Regions from separate parts of the Streptomyces sp. NPDC059564 genome, predicted to be linked through region 2. Evidence: riboswitches for the same ligand, from Rfam matches in the RefSeq annotation. Region 2 holds a riboswitch; the other holds the start of a gene.
The links. Region 2 has a riboswitch for guanidine ahead of ACFV0Q_RS24895 (multidrug efflux SMR transporter). Riboswitches for the same ligand answer to the same signal wherever they lie in the genome.

Region 1 (5,770 bases), on a different contig from region 2:
CCCACGCCCGATTTTCGGGGCCAGACCGCCACAGCTGTTCTGCAGTCTGTCGATGCCGGAACCAACGTCGAGATGACGGACCTGAGCGGATCCCAGCGTCCTGTGCAATGGCCTGCTCAGTGGAAGGTGTGCACCCAGTCCCCTGCTCCGGGCGAAACCGTGACCGACAAGGTCACCCTCGGTGTGGTCAAGACGACCGAGGACTGCCCTACGGCGTAGAGCCCGACGAGGCCCAGCTGCACGTGCTGTACCAGCGCTGCCCCCACCGGCAACCAGGTGCCCCCACCGGGCCGGCAGGAGCAGGAGGGGGCGGCTGCTGCTCCCCTTCGCGGCCCCGTGTGATCCGGCACCGGTGGCGAAGTGGATCAGCTGCAAGTCCACCTCGGGCCGCACCACCGCCGAGCCGCCGGGCGGCCTGGTCCGGACCCAACGGGACGTGCCATTCGAGGAGGGCGGGCAGGTCCCGGCGGCGGGCCAACTCGGCGACCTGGCCCGGGTGGACGTCGGGGAACTCGGGGGCCCCGCCGAGGTAGGCCAGGAGGCCGGCCCGGACGAAGTGGCCGACTGCCGCAGCGGTCACCCTCGGCCGGCGCAGCAGGAGCGGTACCCCCAGGGCCTCGGTCAGCAGCCGCCACCCCGCGCCGACCGGGGTCCGCGGCCTCGACCACCGATTCAGCGGCATGACCGGTGCCCGTCGGCGGGGCGTGTCCGCCCGCCGACGGCGCAGCAGGGCGTCGGGCGCAGGCGTCGCACCGGCCGGCCTGCCGGTGCACGGACGGCCGTGGTAGAGCGCGCTTCCAGGGCGGACGGAGCGCCGGCCGTCCGTCGCGGCCCAGGGGGCATACGGACCTGGCGCCGCCGGCGTGCTGCTCGCGGCCGGGCTGCCCGGGCCGCTTCCCCGTCGCCACGCCCGCCGGGGCTGCCGCCCGAGCCGCTGTGGACGTACGACGCCGAGTCGCTGTGCCGGGTCGAGGCGGTCCGGGACGGGATCGTCGTCGTGTCGGTCGGCGACGACCGGTTCAGCCGGACCGTGGTCGGCCTCGACGCGGCCGCCGGCAAGGTGGTGTGGCGGAGCCCGAAGACCGTGGTCTTCGAGGAGAACGGGGAGGGGTTGGTCGTCCGCGAGAAGTCCTCGGTCCTCAACGCCCCGGATCCCCTGCTCGCCCTCTCCGCCGCCGACGGGCGACTGGCCGAGTACCCCGGCGAACTGGGGCGGCCCCGACTGGCCGGCCCCCGTCTGATCGCCAGGACCGACGACCGGCTGTACCTCGCCGGCTACGACGGCGACCAACGGCTCATCGCCGCCTACGCCACGGCCGGCGGTACACGGCTCTGGGCGCAGAAGACGGGACACGAGCCCTACTCACCGAACCCCGGCGTCGCCGCCGCGGGGGACGTCCTGAACTACTCCGTATCAGGAGACGTCGTGGGCGTCGGACGGGACGACGGGCGGGAACGATGGCGCATCGACCTCTACGGCCCGGGCAACCTTCGCCTCGAACCGGTCCATCCCTCTTCCCTGACCGACGGCCGCCTGTACCTCGGGGGCGGCGAGGTGCGCGCCCTGGAGGCCGCCACCGGAAAAATGGTCTGGCGCTTCGGCGCGGACCGCGTGCCGTACCCCGGCGGCCAGACCTCCTATGCGGCCGCGACGGCCGTGGACGCCATGGTGTACGTCATCGGGCTGTGTCCCGTGGACCCGCAGAACCCCAGTGCGCGCGAAGAGCTGCCGGCGCTGCGGGCCTCGGACGGAGCGCTGCAGTGGACGTACGCCATCCCGGACGGCGCCCGCTTCGACCCGCCGCCGCTCCTGCACCGGGGCATGCTCTACGTGGACACGGGCCGGCTGGCCCAGCCCCTGCTCGCCGTCGACCTCGCGACCCGCCGCCCGCCCTGGACGTACCGCAGCGGATTCAACGAGGACGGCCACATACCACTGACCACCGCCGGTTACACCGAACTCCGCATCGCCGACGACCGTCTCCACCTGTCCTGTGGGACGCACGTCCTCGCGCTCCCCGCGCAGGGGTAGCGGGGGAGCCTCAGTGGGGTTCGCACGCCGACGACGTCGCGGCCGGCGGAGTCGCGAAGCTGAAGGCCGAGGGCCAAGATCAGCACCTCGGCAACGAGGCCGGCTTCGGGGTCCGGCATGGCGGCGCCTGCGGGAGCTGGGCGACAGACTCGGCGCCGTAGCGGGACCACGGTCACGCCCCCGTACGCCTTCCCCCACAGCCCGTTCAGGCAGCACGCGTGGTGGCGCTGCCGAACACTGCATCGAAGGGGTGCGCGATGTTGGTGCGTACGAGATGGCAGGCGCCGCTGTGGTGGCGCAGGGCGTGGTCGGTGTAGTGGAGGACTTCGGCGGGGGTGAGGACCTTCATGTCGCCGAAGACGTAGTGCAGCGGGGTGGGCGCCTGGGCGGCGGTGAAGAGCAGGCCGGCCCCTGCGCATTGCCTTCCGCGAAGGAATACACCGTGATGACGACGGTCATGGTCGTGGGGCGGCGACCTGCGGTCATCCCTCGTGCGGAGGCGTGCGGAGGCGTGCGGGCGCACGATCGGGCGCGTACCGCACGGCCCGGCGCCGGGACCGCGGCGGGAGCACCGCGGTCCCGCGTCCGGCCGTCAGACGGATTCGGTCGCGAAGAGCTCCAGGTGGGCGCAGTGCGGGCAGCGGTACGCCTCGATGCGCCGCCGGGGCCTGCCCAGCCGCCTGGCACCGCCGAACAGGCCGCGTTCCAGCGGCCCGGCGATCCAGCGTGCGTACCCCCGGGCCCCCTCCCCCGCGTCCTCGACGAAACCCGGCTCCAGGCCGACACCACCGCAGTAGGTACATCTCATCGCGTCCACGGGGCGAGTGTAGAAAGCGGCCCGCGGCCACGACGCACCGCACCCGCCCACCCGGTGTGTGCCTGCCCGAGCCGTCGGCCGGGCCGGCGGCGGGTGAGGAACTTCACCGCGGGGATTGTCCTCGGGCGACGGCCCCCGTTGCTAGATTGTCCGGCGGCCGGTCCAAGGCCCCGGACGAGATGCGCCGTACCCGGTTACGCACGACGACGCGCGCGGTGCCGCACGAGCAGCGCCGTACGCTGTCCGCACCCGGGCAGCGTCCTCGTCGAACAAGATGGGCCCAACGCCATGACCGTGCCACTCACCCGCAGCCTGTACCGGACGACCGCACACGCCGCCGGGGGCCGTACCGGATCCGTCCGCACGGACGACGGACGCCTGGACCTCCGCCTCGCCCCGCCGCGCAAGAAGGTGCCCGGCACCACCAACCCCGAGCAGCTGTTCGCGGCCGGTTTCGCCGCCTGCTTCACCTCCGCGCTCGCGGAGGTCGCCGCCGAGTTCGGGGCGGACGCCTCCGCCGCGCGCGTGGCCTGCGAAGTACAGCTCGGCACCACGGACACGCCCGCGGGCTACGGCCTCGCGGTGACCCTCACCGTCAGCCTGCCCGGGTGGCGGGCGGCGGACCTCCAGCCCCTGCTGCACCGGGCCGACGCGGTCTGCCCCTACTCGCAGGCCGTACGCGGCAACGTACCGCTGACACTCCTGGCCGCCGACGACGACCCCGCCACCGATGACCGTGCCTGAGCCCGGCCCGGCGGGCCGCGTCCCGGACGGCCCCGGCATCCCCGTACCCGAGCACGGCGCCTGGCTGCGGCGCGGCATCAGCCGCGACGGCGGACCCCTCGTCGAGGACCGCGAAGTGGTGTGGCTGCAGGCCGGCCCGTACTACGCCGACAGCCGGGGCTTCGCCGGAACGACCTCCTTCGACGGCTCCCAGGTGCACTTCCACCACCTCACGGGCCAGCCCGGCGAAGACACCGGCACCCTCCGGCGGGACGGAGCGAACCTCATCGAGCAGGGCACCAACCCGGACGGCTCCACCTTCCTGGAGATCTGGACCCCGCTACCCGCCACCGACGGCGCCACCGGCTCCTGGTCCGGCCCGGACCACCACGTGGTACGCGTCGGCCACCACGTGGTGCACGTCGACTCCCACACCGGTACGTACTGGCGGCTCTAGGGCCTGCGCCACGGTCAGCGGCGGCCGCGCCGGTTCGGCGACGGCTTGCTGGTCCTGGTCGTGCTCGCCCATGACTCCATCGTCGTCCGCGCCGGCGGGCAGGTGCCAGGCCGTACGGAAGCATGGGCGCGAGCTCCGCCTAACAGGCTCACACCCTCACAGCACTGCCGCCTACCTGGGGAAACGGGGTGTGAGGCTTACAACCACCCAGTCCTCGGCCGGATCCAGCACCTCCTTCCGCAGATGGGGGACAGCGGCCGCAGGGCGCCCCGGTAGCGGGTTCTGCCGCTTGCGGATGGTGGAGGCGCGGCCGGTGCACCACCGGGAGCAGTACAAGCGGGGGCGACGGGCGGAGCCGGGCAGCGGCTGGGCGCAGACCGGGCAGTGGCCGGCTTCGATGACGGGGGCCAGGCGCTCAAGGAGCTCGTTGGCTTGGTCCTCTTCCTCCTGGTCGTACGGGATCGCGTCGGCTTGGCAGCCGGCGAGGAGTTCGGCGACGACGGTTCGCAGCACGGCCAGGTCGCGGCGGCAGGTGCCCAGGAGGCTGAGGTACTCCTCTACGGGCCAGCTGGCGAGGACGCCTGAGCGGGTGAGGTAGAGGCCCAGGGTGTCGATCCGGTAGCGGTCGGCGGTGTCGAGGAGCAGGTAGCCGATCAGCTGGTTCGCGGTCTGCTTGGACAGTCCCCGGGCGAAGGGGTGCTTGGTGCTCTTGAAGTCGAGCAGCAGGCCGTCGACCACGAGGTCGGCGTCGGCGGTGATGTTGACGCCCGGGAAGGTGGGCCCACCGGTGCAGTCCTGAGGCCGGGTGCGGGCGCGCAGCGCTTCCAGGGGGCCGGTGGCGGCCAGGTAGAGCTGGTGGACGACGTCGTCGACCATGTCCTGGTTGGGGAGCTGCAAGAGCCGGTCGAGGGTGAAACCGCCGGGGTCCTCCATCGCGGTGAGATACAGCTGGGTGTAGGTGAAGCCGTACGGGTTGCGGGCCATCACCTGGTACCAGGCGCCGGCGAGCAGCATGCGGGCCAGGTCCTCCTCCTCGTCGTGGGCGCGGTCCATCGACAACGAACGGTTGTCGAGGTCGAGGCGGTGCACGGTCTCGGCCAGCCGCGCGGCGAGCTCGTTGCCGACCGCGCGCATCCGCAGCCCCGCTCCCCGGCCGATGCCGCCGGTGAGGTCGATCCCGGCCTCCGTGGCCAGGTCCACGGGTGCGGCCGTCGTGAAGGCCAGGCGCAGGCGCTGGTCGATTGCGGTGCCGACGTTGCCGGCCTCGGTGCCGACGCCGGGCCCGGGCAGCAGAAGGTGGGCGGTTTGGTGCTGGGCGCGGAAGGACTCGCGCAGCGGCCGTGGGCCGGCTGACAGTTCGCGGTCCAGGAACCGGCGCAGCGGGGTGCGGGGACTATGCAGTCCGGTGGTGAGGCTCATCCGAAGGTCACCGCCTTGAGGAGGCACCGCCCGCAGGCGGTGGAATGGTCACGGCCGGACGCTACGAACGGGCACTGACAACGCGTCACCCACAGGAGGTAGCCGCCTGTCACCCACACGGAATCGTTCCCCCGGACGGGCGATGGGGCCCCTATGTCAGCCGCGTAGGCGGTGGTTGGGCCTGAATCCCGAGATGGTTCTGTCTGTGGGGCGTGGCGCCAAGCGGCGCCACGCACGGGCGGGTTGGTCGTTGGACTACCGGACGACAGGCGGAGCAGAAGGAGAACGGGTGGTCAGCGTCGATGTCGCCGATTCGATCAGG
Region 2 (5,770 bases):
GGACACCCCGAACTTCGACGCGGGTCCGGCCATCGCGCTGGGCACCATGCAGGCCAGCGTGCTGGACATGACCCAGGCCTACGCGACCCTCGCCGACCACGGCCGCCGCACCCCGTACACGTTCCTGGAGAAGATCACCAAGGACGGCGAGAACCTCCACCTCCCCGACCGCACCCCGAACCAGGCCATCAGCCGCGAAGCCGCCGACACGACCACCTCCATGCTGGTCAGCGTCGTGGACAACGGCACCGGTACGGCGGCCCTGGCGGCCGGCCACCCGGCCGCGGGCAAGACCGGCACCGCCGAAGTCGACCGCTCGGCGTGGTTCGCGGCGTACACCCCGGACCTGGTCACGGTCGTCGCGATGATGGGCCAGGACCCGGACACGGGCACCCTGCAGTCCCTCTACGGGGCGCTCGGCGAGGCCCGTATCGGGGGCGGCGGCTATCCGGCGCGGATCTGGGCCGCGTACACGAAGGCGGCCCTGGAGGCCACGGACCCGGTGGACTTCGACCTGGAGCTCCAGCCCGGCGCGGCCCAGCCCCCGCCGCCGGTCCAGCCCACCACCCCGCAGCCGCCCGAAGACAGCCGGCCGCCCGCCGAGCCCACCCCGCCGACGGGCGGACAGACCCAGGACGGCCGGACCCAGGGCGGCCAGACGAACGGGGGCCAGACCCAAGGCGGCCAAACCCAGGGCGGCCAGACCAACGGGGGCCAGACCCAGGGCGGCCAGACGCAAGGCGGCCAGACCAACGGGGGCCAGACCCAAGGCGGTCAAACGCAAGGCGGTCAAACGCAAGGCGGCCAGACCCAGGGCGGCCAAACGCAGGGCGGCCAGACAACGGGCGGACAGACAACGGGCGGACAGACCACCGGCGGCGAGACCACCGGCGGCGAGACCCAGGGCGGCGGCACCTTCCGCAACCGCCGCCCCGCGGCCGACCTCCTGGAGTGAGTGAGGGTCAGTGACCCGAGGTCGCCTTCAGGCCCACCACGGCGACCAGCAGCAGACAGATGAAGAAGATCCGGGCGGCGGTGACGGGCTCTCCCAGCACCGCCATCCCGAGCACGGCCGCACCGGCCGCACCGATGCCCACCCAGACGCCGTACGCCGTACCGATGGGCAGGGTCTTCGCCGCGTACGACAGCAGCACCATGCTCGCGACGATGCCCGCGCCCGTGAAGACGGACGGCCAGAGCCGGGTGAAGCCCTCGGTGAATTTCATGCCGATCGACCAGCCGACTTCGATGAGACCGGCGACGATGAGAAGAACCCATGCCATGACGAGGCACCTCCGGGACGAGAACGGAAAGGAAGTGCGTCGTCTTTGCGTCCTGCAACCCGGTACGGCGCGTCTCGTCGGGGGTTCCCCACCACCGTAGCAAAAGGCACCGAAAAGGGCCGGTGACCCCGGTCACCGGCCCTTCAGAAGTGGATCAGGGGCTCAGAGGTACAGCCCGGTGGAGTCCTTGGACCCCTCCAGCCGCTCCGCGGCCACGGCGTGCAGGTCCCGCTCGCGCATCAGCACGTACGTCGCCCCGCGCACCTCGACCTCCGCCCGGTCCTCCGGGTCGTACAGGACCCGGTCGCCCGGCTCCACGCTGCGCACGTTCTGGCCGACCGCGACCACCTCGGCCCAGGCGAGCCGCTTGCCCACCGCGGCCGTCGCCGGAATCAGGATGCCGCCGCCCGAGCGCCGCTCGCCCTCGGGCAGGTCGGACTTCACGAGCACGCGGTCGTGCAGCATGCGGATGGGCAGCTTGTCGTGGGTGGTGTTCTCGCTCACGCCACGAACCTACCTGCCCCGGCGCGCCCCGTACCCCGGAGGGTCCTCACCGCTTGCGGCGCGCCGAGACCACGAGCAGGCCCACCACACCCGCCGCGAGGAGCACGACGGGCACGATCCGGTCCGCGCGCGGAGCGCCGTCCTCGCGGCACAGGCCGCCCTTCACGTCCGTGACGAGCCGGTTGACGGCCACGAAGGCGCGCCCGGCGGTGTGGTCCACAGCGCTGACCGCCTTGGCCTTCGCGTCCCCGATGATCGTCTTCGGGTGCATGCGCACGCCGATCTCGTCGAGCGTCTCGGCGAGCTGCTCGCGGCGGCGGACGATGTCCGCCTCGATCTGTGCGGGGGTCCTGGCTTCCGGCACCGCGCTGCCTCCGTCGTCGTGTCGTACTCGTGGTCGCATGGGGCGTAGTCCGCCATGAACAGTCTGTCAGCTTAGTCTCGTGGCGTACCGTTCCCCTCCCGAGGAGAAGACCTACCGATGAGCGAGCGACTCCAGCCGGGCGACACCGCCCCCGCCTTCACCCTGCCCGACGCGGACGGCAACGAGGTGTCGCTGGCCGCCCACAAGGGCCGCAAGGTGATCGTGTACTTCTACCCGGCCGCCCTGACGCCGGGCTGCACGAAGCAGGCCTGCGACTTCACGGACAACCTCTCCCTCCTCGCCGACGCGGGCTACGACGTCATCGGCGTCTCCCCGGACAAGCCGGAGAAGCTCGCGAAGTTCCGCGAGAAGGAGCACCTGAAGGTCACCCTGGTCGGCGACCCCGACAAGGAGACCCTGACTGCGTACGGCGCCTTCGGCGAGAAGAAGCTCTACGGCAAGACGGTCACCGGGGTCATCCGCTCCACGGTGGTCGTCGACGAGGAGGGCAAGGTCGAACACGCCTTCTACAACGTCAAGGCCACGGGCCACGTAGCCAAGATCATCAAGGACCTGGGGATCTGACGCGACCCCCTCCCTCCGAAATCGCCCGTACCGAACAAATCGGTGCGGGCGATTCCGCTTATCGGATGAAATCCACCGTAACCGTCCGACTATCGGTCCGTTACTCCATGCGAGTGCCGTACGCGCGGCCGAGACACGGAGGGGACCGAAATGCCGACCAGCCCATACACGAAGGACCGCCTCACGGAGGCGGCATGCACGTCACGCACGCTGACCGAGGCGCTGGAGAAGCTGGGGGTGGATCCGAGGAGCGGCTCGCGCCACTACCTGCTCAACCGCATGCGGAAGCTGGAAGTCGACGTTTCGCACTTCGAGCCGGAGAGGGTGAAGTGGACACGGGAGATCCTGGCCGAGGCGGTCGCCGCCTCGACCACCATGTGCGACGTGCTCCGACGCCTCGGCCTCGACGTCGTGGGCGGCCACCACACCCACATCAGCCGCAAGGTGAAGGCGTTCGCAATCGACACCTCGCACTTCGCGCCTCCCCCACGCACGGAGCGAATGCGCGAAAACCGGCGGCGGCGCTCACCCGAGGAACTCCTCCGCGAAAACCCCTCCCCGACCGCGACCAGGGTGCACAACCGCAGGCTGCGACGCGCGCCGATGGAGATCGGACATGAGGAGCGCTGCTCCATGTGCGGCCTGGAAGCCACCTGGCAGGGGGAGCCTCTGCCCCTGGAGGTCGACCACATCAACGGGGACTGGCGAGACAACCGCGCAGACAACCTTCGGTTCCTCTGCCCCAACTGTCACTCCACGACGGATACATACCGAGGCCGCGCCAAGGGCCGTCGGTGACCGCCACCGCCCGCTACACGCGGGAACTGCTGGCCGAGGCCGCGGCTCGATGCAAGGACATCGACGAGGTCATCGCCCGCTACGGCATAACGCCGCACCCCGAGCGGCTCGGGCAATACCTCATGCGCCGCTTCTCCGCATACGGCATCGACGTCTCCCACTTCAAACGGCGACCCTACAGGCGCCACGAGAAGCCAGACGGGAGCACCCTGCGGAACGCGGTTGCCACATCACAATCATGGTCGGAGACCCTGCGGCGTCTCGACCGGCCCGACAGCTTCGCGTGGAGGGCCTCTCTCAAGAGGTGGGTCCTCGACTCCGGGCTGGACACGTCGCACTTCCTCGGGCAGGCGCACCAGCGCGGCAAGCCGGGGCCCGTTGCCGCCCGGCCCGCCACCGAGGTGCTCGTCCACCACGACGGACAACGACGCACCGGGACCAAACTCCTGCGCCGCGCCCTCCGCGAAGTCGGCGTGCCCGACGAGTGCGAGCGGTGCGGGACGCCCCCCGAATGGCGCGGACACCCCATGACGCTGGAGATCGACCACATCAACGGCGATTGGAGCGATGACCGGCGCGAGAACCTCCGGCTACTGTGCCCCAACTGCCATGCGACGACGAATACCTGGTGTCGCGGAGGACAGCGCAGGCCAGTCGCCGACCGAAGCGGGGCCGCCGTACACTAGGCGCGGCAAGCCGGACTAGATGTCCGAATTACGCAATCTGTCGCGGTCGTGGCGAAATTGGCGATACGCGCTGGGTTTAGGTCCCAGTGGGGTAACACCCGTGGGGGTTCGAGTCCCCCCGACCGCACACAGTCCGAAGGCCCCGCACGCAGTCGTGTGCGGGGCCTTCGGCGTTCCGGCCGGGGGTCAGCCCAGCAGTTCGCGGACCACCGGGATCAGGGCGCGGAAGGCCTGGCCGCGGTGGGAGATGGCGTTCTTTTCCGCTGCCGTGAGTTCCGCGCAGGTGCGGGATTCGCCCAGGGGCTGGAGGATCGGGTCGTAGCCGAAGCCGCCGGTGCCCGCCGGGGTGTGGCGCAGGGTGCCCAGGAGGCGGCCCTCGACGACGCGTTCGGTGCCGTCCGGGAGGGCGAGGGCGGCCGCGCAGAAGAAGTGGGCGGCGCGGTGTTCGTCGGCGATGTCCCCGAGCTGGGCGAGCAGGAGGTCGAGGTTGGCCTTGTCGTCGCCGTGGGTGCCGGCCCAGCGGGCGGAGAAGATGCCGGGGGCGCCGTTCAGGACGTCCACGCAGAGCCCCGAGTCGTCGGCGACGGCCGGGAGGCCGGTGGCCTGCGCGAGGGCGTGGGCCTTGAGGAGGGCGTTCTCGGCGAAGGTGACGCCGGTTTCCTTCACGTCCGGGATCTCCGGGTACGCGTCGGCGCCGACCAGCTCGAACGGGAGGCCGGCGGCGGACAGGATCGCGTGCAGCTCGGTGACCTTGCCGGGGTTGCGCGTGGCCAGGATCAGGCGGCGGGGCGTAGAAGTCATGCCCCCATTATTTCCGCCGCGCCGAGCGCCCCGTTCCGGTCCGGCCCGCTCAGCCCGGGGTGCAGACCTTGGAGATCTCCTTGGCGGCGTCCGCGACGGGCTGGACGTCGGGGGTGGCGTCGCCGTTCTCGACCGAGGTGCGGACGTTCTTCACGGCGGTGGTCATGGAGTCGACGGCCTTGGAGAGGTCGGCGTTGCCCGTCGAGTCCTTGATCTGCTTCAGGTTCGTCTCGATCTGGGTGAGCGCGTTCTGGGTGTCCTGGACGCTGTTCCCGGCCTGGGAGACGGCCTGCTGGAGCTGGTCGACGCTGTTGGCTATGGCCACCGCCGTGTTGGCGCAGTCCATCGCCGTGGAGATGGCGTCGCAGGAGGCCAGGGCCGGGACGGTGAGCACGGCCGTCAGTGCGATGCCGGCGATACGGAGCTTCGTCTTCATGCGGGTCCCCCAGGGCTCGGATGCGTGGACGGGCGCACGGCTGTGACACCGTGCGCCCGTACCGGCGTAGACGCGCGACCGCGTCCGGCGGTTGCCGCGCCGGTTGCTACGGGATCTGCCGCTCCAGCGCGGCGAGCTGGAGCGCTTCCAGGTCGGCGCAGCCGCCGGCGGCGAGGTCGAGGAGCGCGTTGAGCTCCTTGCGGTCGAAGGGCTCGCCCTCGGCGGTGCCCTGGACCTCGACGAAGCGGCCGTCGCCGGTGCAGACGACGTTCATGTCGGTCTCGGCGCGCACGTCCTCCTCGTAGCAGAGGTC

Region 1: another riboswitch for guanidine. It lies ahead of ACFV0Q_RS19135 (Ohr family peroxiredoxin); the one in region 2 lies ahead of ACFV0Q_RS24895 (multidrug efflux SMR transporter).

The regions. Positions count from the first base shown of each region.
Region 1 covers NZ_JBHWBP010000102.1:9,133-14,902, forward strand. Annotated here, with positions in the region: gene ACFV0Q_RS19115 (hypothetical protein) at 1-219, shown strand, start outside; gene ACFV0Q_RS19120 (PQQ-binding-like beta-propeller repeat protein) at 998-2,032, shown strand; gene ACFV0Q_RS19125 (hypothetical protein) at 2,238-2,381, opposite strand; gene ACFV0Q_RS19130 (hypothetical protein) at 2,625-2,840, opposite strand; guanidine-III (ykkC-III) riboswitch at 3,000-3,062, shown strand; gene ACFV0Q_RS19135 (Ohr family peroxiredoxin) at 3,138-3,593, shown strand; gene ACFV0Q_RS19140 (hypothetical protein) at 3,580-4,029, shown strand; gene ACFV0Q_RS19145 (hypothetical protein) at 4,201-5,448, opposite strand; gene ACFV0Q_RS19150 (hypothetical protein) at 5,738-5,770, shown strand, end outside.
Region 2 covers NZ_JBHWBP010000166.1:4,750-10,519, forward strand. Annotated here, with positions in the region: gene ACFV0Q_RS24890 (transglycosylase domain-containing protein) at 1-955, shown strand, start outside; gene ACFV0Q_RS24895 (multidrug efflux SMR transporter) at 963-1,283, opposite strand; guanidine-III (ykkC-III) riboswitch at 1,317-1,391, opposite strand; gene ACFV0Q_RS24900 (co-chaperone GroES) at 1,446-1,787, opposite strand; gene ACFV0Q_RS24905 (DUF3618 domain-containing protein) at 1,834-2,151, opposite strand; gene bcp (thioredoxin-dependent thiol peroxidase) at 2,269-2,736, shown strand; gene ACFV0Q_RS24915 (HNH endonuclease) at 2,887-3,534, shown strand; gene ACFV0Q_RS24920 (HNH endonuclease) at 3,531-4,220, shown strand; tRNA gene ACFV0Q_RS24925 (tRNA-Leu) at 4,263-4,347, shown strand; gene rdgB (RdgB/HAM1 family non-canonical purine NTP pyrophosphatase) at 4,407-5,021, opposite strand; gene ACFV0Q_RS24935 (hypothetical protein) at 5,071-5,457, opposite strand; gene rph (ribonuclease PH) at 5,564-5,770, opposite strand, start outside.